2 regions of the Xanthobacter sp. 91 genome follow, and region 2 is predicted to be linked to the other one. Evidence: predicted binding sites of a transcription regulator. Region 2 holds the regulator's gene; the other holds the start of a gene.
The links. The regulator PhoB, encoded in region 2, activates phosphate uptake and scavenging genes when phosphate is short. The targets are predictions, from matches to a motif close to TGTCATNNANCTGTCAT.

Region 1: the regulator PhoB is predicted to act here: its motif matches at 1,675-1,691, upstream of ugpB (sn-glycerol-3-phosphate ABC transporter substrate-binding protein UgpB).

Annotation. Positions count from the first base shown of each region.
Region 1 covers NZ_JNIB01000001.1:1,023,937-1,026,327, forward strand. The annotation lists gene A37E_RS0104960 (ABC transporter permease subunit) at 1-225, opposite strand, end outside; gene ugpB (sn-glycerol-3-phosphate ABC transporter substrate-binding protein UgpB) at 249-1,589, opposite strand; gene A37E_RS25820 (diguanylate cyclase) at 1,712-2,391, opposite strand, start outside.
Region 2 covers NZ_JNIB01000001.1:2,022,831-2,025,221, reverse strand. The annotation lists gene phoU (phosphate signaling complex protein PhoU) at 1-650, shown strand, start outside; gene phoB (phosphate regulon transcriptional regulator PhoB) at 705-1,406, shown strand; gene A37E_RS0109625 (FAD-dependent oxidoreductase) at 1,640-2,391, opposite strand, start outside.

The DNA.
Region 1 (2,391 bases), 1.0 Mb from region 2:
CAATGTGCGCCCGATGGCGGCGAGATAGAGCGGATCGGTGAAGAGCGCGGTGAAATTGTCGAGGCCCGCGAAGGTCTCGCTGAGGCCGAACGGATCGGCGCGCATGACGCTCGCGCGCACCGCCACCGCCGTCGGCCACAGGAACAGCAACACGGTCAGCGCCATCTGCGGCACCAGCAGCAGCGCGGGCGTCGTCCAGCCCGGAAAGATCGTTCGCCGCTCCATGTCCGGGCCGTGCTCCGCAGGACCTATCTGGATACGGACTTCTCGAACTCGCGCAACACCTTGTTGCCGCGTGCCACGGCCGTGTCGAGGGCGGCGCCGGCGTCCTGCTTGCCCTGCAGGGCCGTCTCGAACTCTTCCTCGACGATGGCCCGGATCTCGGTCAGCCGCCCGAGGCGCAAGCCCTTGGAATTGACCGTGACCTCGCCGCGGTTGAGCTGGCGGATGGGGATGTCCGCGCCCGGATTGCGGGCATAGTAGCCCTGGGCAAGCGAGAGGCCCGCGCCGCCCAGCGTGACCGGGACATAACCCGTGCGCTGGTGCCAGGACGCATCGGTGTCCGGCCGGGCGAGGAAGGCGAGGAAGCTGGCGACGGCCTTGTATTCCGCCGCCGACCGGTCGGGCGCCGTCATGGTCCACAGGCTCGCGCCGCCGATGATCGAATTGTTCGGTGTGGCCCGCACCGCCGGGTCATAGGGCAGTTGCGCCGCCATGGGGCGGAAGCGGGCGTCGCGCACCACGGCAGCGCGGATCCCGGACGAGTTGAAGGAGATGCCCGTGTCGCCGGCCGGGTAGAGGCTGTCGCCGGCGGCGCCGCGGCCGGCATAGGTGAAGGTGCCCGCCTTCGCCATTTCCAGAAGGCGGGTGATGTGGCTGCGCATGGGCGGGGAATTGAACACCAGCTCGGCGTCGAGCCCCTCGAAGCCGTTGGCCTTGGTGGCGAAGGGCACATCATGGATGGCGCCGAAGCATTCCAGATGCACCCAGGTCGGCCACGCGGTGGTCATGCCCACCTTGGCGCCGCCCTTGGACCGCAGCGCCTCGGCCGCCGTCACCACCTGCTCCCAGGTCTCCGGCGGCCGCTCGGGATCAAGACCGGCGCGCTCGAACAGGTCCTTGTTGCACCACATGATGGGGGTCGACGAATTGAACGGCATGGAGGCCATGCGGCCATCCGGCAGGCTGTAATAGCTGCGCACCGCCGGCATGTAGATGGCCGGATCGAGCCGGACGCCGGTCTCGTCGGCGAGCTGCCAGACCTGCTTCACCGCCGCGCCGGCGGCCAGCATGGAGCCGGTGCCGACCTCGTACATCTGCACCAGATGCGGCGCCTTGCCGGCGCGAAAGGCGGCGATGGCAGCGGTCATGGTCTCGGGATAGGTGCCCTTGAACACCGGTTCCACCACCACCGCCTTCTGGGCGGCGTTGAAGGCGTCGCAGAGCCGCTTCAGTTCGTCGCCGAGGGGGCCGGCCATGGCGTGCCAGAACGTGATCTGCACGGGTGCGCCTTGCGCAAGGGCGAGGCCCGGCAGAAGCGCGAGGCCGGCAGAAGCGGCGGTTCCGGCGAGCAGTTCGCGGCGATTCATCGACACCTCCTGGACGCGGACGGGCGCAAGCGCGGCTCGGCGCGGTTCAATTGTGGAGAAAGGCGCGCGACCTTGCCAAGGGGGGATGACGCCCGCGTGACCTTCCGGCGAAGCAGCCACCCTCAGACGGCATGCTGTACCTCCGTGCAGTTCCGCCCCGAGCTTTTGGCCCTGTAGAGCGCCTCGTCGGCGATGCGGATCAGCCCGGCCATGCTGGCCCCCTGCGGGGCCCGCGCGATGCAGAGGCCGATGCTGACGGTCACCGCGTCGAGGCCCGGCGCCACCGCCGACCACGGCTCCCGCTTGAGATCGTTGTGGATGCGCTCGCAAAGCGCCTGCCCCTGCCCTCCGGAGGCATTGGGAAGCAGAAGCACGAACTCTTCCCCGCCATAGCGGGCCGCCAGCCCGGCTCCGGGTGGGAGATTGGCCTTGATGACCATCGCCACCCGCTTGAGACATTCGTCCCCGGCGAGATGCCCGAAGGTGTCGTTGACCGCCTTGAAGCGATCGATATCCACCATCGCCAGGCACAGCCCCAGCCGCTCGCGTCCCGCCCGGTGCCATTCCTCATCGAAGATGGCCTCGAAGCGGCGCCGGTTCGCAAGGCCGGTCAACGGATCGCTGCCGGCGATGAGCGCCAGCTCCTCGTGCGCCCGCTTGAGCGCCCGCTCCGCGAGCACCCGCTCGCGGGCATCGCGCAGCGAGCAGATGAAGGCGATGTCGGCTCCGTCGAGCGTCGTCTCCTGAACCGCTCCGATGGAGGCTTCCATCCACACCCAGTCGTCATGGCGGGCACGGACCC
Region 2 (2,391 bases):
GCCTGGTCGCCGACAGCGTCACCTCGCTCATCCGCCGCGACAGCGCCCTCGCCCAGAAGGTGGTGCTGCTCGACGCGACCGTGGATCAGGTGCAGCGCGAGATCGAGGACCGGGCCATCCTGGTCATCGCCAAGCGCCAGCCTGTGGCCATCGACCTCAGAGAGATCGTCGCGTCCATCCGCATCGCCAACGACCTCGAGCGCATCGGCGACCTCGCCAAGAACGTGGGCAAGCGCGTCATCGCCATCGAGGGCGAGTATCACCCGGCGAAGCTGGTGCGCGGGGTGGAGCACATCTCCGACCTCGTGCTCGAGCAGCTCAAGGAAGTGCTCGACGCCTACGCCGCCCGCAACGAGGCGAAGGCGCTGGAAGTGTGGGGCCGCGACGGCGCCATCGACACCATGTACACGTCCCTGTTCCGCGAACTCCTCACCTACATGATGGAAGACCCGCGCAACATCTCCGTGTGCACGCACCTTCTGTTCTGCGCCAAGAACATCGAGCGCATCGGCGACCACGCGACCAACATCGCCGAAATCGTCTACTACATGGTGACGGGCCAGAACCTGCCGGAGAGCCGCCCCAAGGCGGACGCCTCCAGCGACACCACCCTGCCCTTCCCGGGCCGCACCACCACCGTTCAGAGCTGATCCACCAGACCTGAAGACGGGGCGGAGAGCCCCGATAGTGACGGATAGACCAAAGTGCCGGCGCGTATTCTGATCGTCGAGGACGAAGAGCCGTTGACCCTCCTGCTCCGCTACAATCTGGAGTCGGAGGGTTACGGGGTCGAGAGCGTGGGACGCGGCGACGAGGCCGAGACCCGGCTGCGCGAGAGCGTGCCGGATCTCATCATCCTCGACTGGATGCTGCCCGGCCTCTCCGGCATCGAACTGTGCCGGCGCCTGCGCACCAGGCCGGAGACCGAGCGCCTGCCCGTCATCATGCTCACCGCCCGCGGCGAGGAGACCGAGCGGGTGCGCGGCCTCGCCACCGGCGCGGACGACTATGTGGTGAAGCCCTTCTCGGTGCCCGAGCTGCTCGCCCGCGTGCGCGCCCTGCTGCGCCGGGCCAAGCCCGAGCACGTCGCCACCCTGCTGCGGGCTGGCGACATCGAGCTCGACCGCGAGACCCATCGGGTCCACCGCGCCGGTCGCGAGATCCACCTCGGCCCCACCGAGTTCCGCCTGCTGGAATTCCTGATGCAGAGCCCCGGCCGCGTCTTCTCCCGCGAGCAGCTGCTCGACGGCGTGTGGGGCCAGGACGTCTATATCGACGAGCGCACGGTGGACGTGCATGTGGGCCGCCTGCGCAAGGCCATCAACCGCGGCCGCCAGTCCGACCCCATCCGCACCGTGCGCGGCGCCGGCTATTCCTTCAACGAGATGTTCGCCCGCGCGCACTGAGCGTTGCTTCGCTGAGGCGGAGAGCGGGCTTTTGGGGCGTTGCGCCTCAGCATTAAAAGGCACCGTCATGGCCGGGCTTGTCCCGGCCATCCACGTCGTGCCGCTGGCGCTACTGCCCGAAATCTATTCCCAGCCGAACCGCGTGGATGCCCGGGACAAGCCCGGGCATGACGGCGGGATTCGAAAGGCGGCCACCGAAAGAAGCGGCGGCGACCTTAACCGAAACGCCCCCCTCACCCCGTCCGGACCCCCAAAAGCCCAAGCGCCTGCTTGGCCGCGCGCTCGCCGGAGAGCCAGGCGCCGCCGACCGTGCCCCAGAGCGTCTCGTGGGTGTGCTCACCGGCGAAGACCAGCCGGCCGCCCACCGTCTCGGTGAAGGCACGGCGCATGTTGCCGAAACCCGGCAAAGCGCAGGAGAAGGCGCCCAGCGCCCACGGCTCCTTGCTCCAGCGGGTGGCGAACACCTTTCCGACGCGCGCGGCGGTGTCGGCGCCGAACTCATGCGTCAGCGCCGCCTTCACGAAGGACGCCGCTGCCTCGGGCGGACTGTCGGCGAGGCCGGCGGCCACGTCGCCCCCCACTTCAAGGCTATAGAGGTCTGTGCCGCCGATGCGGGCGCGCAGCGCATAGGCGCGCGGGCCGTCGGCGCGGAAATAGACCAGCTCGTCGGCGCCGAGATTGCCGGGATTGCGTGGCAGGCGGAAGCCGATGTGGTCGAAGGCACCCAGCGTGATCTTCTCCACCGCCGTGCGGTAGCGCTGCGGCAGCGACGGGCCGATGCGCAGCTTGCCCGCCGCGATGAGGCTCGGCGGCACGGCGACGATTACCGTGCGCCCGGTCACGCTGCCCTTGTTGGTCTGCACCGAGACGAGGCGCGGGCTGAGATCGATGGAGCGCGCCACCACCTCAAGCCGCACCGTCAGCGGCCGGGCGAGCTGCGCCACCAGCGTGCCCACGCCCTGCCGGCAGATGTCTTCGCTCTCGC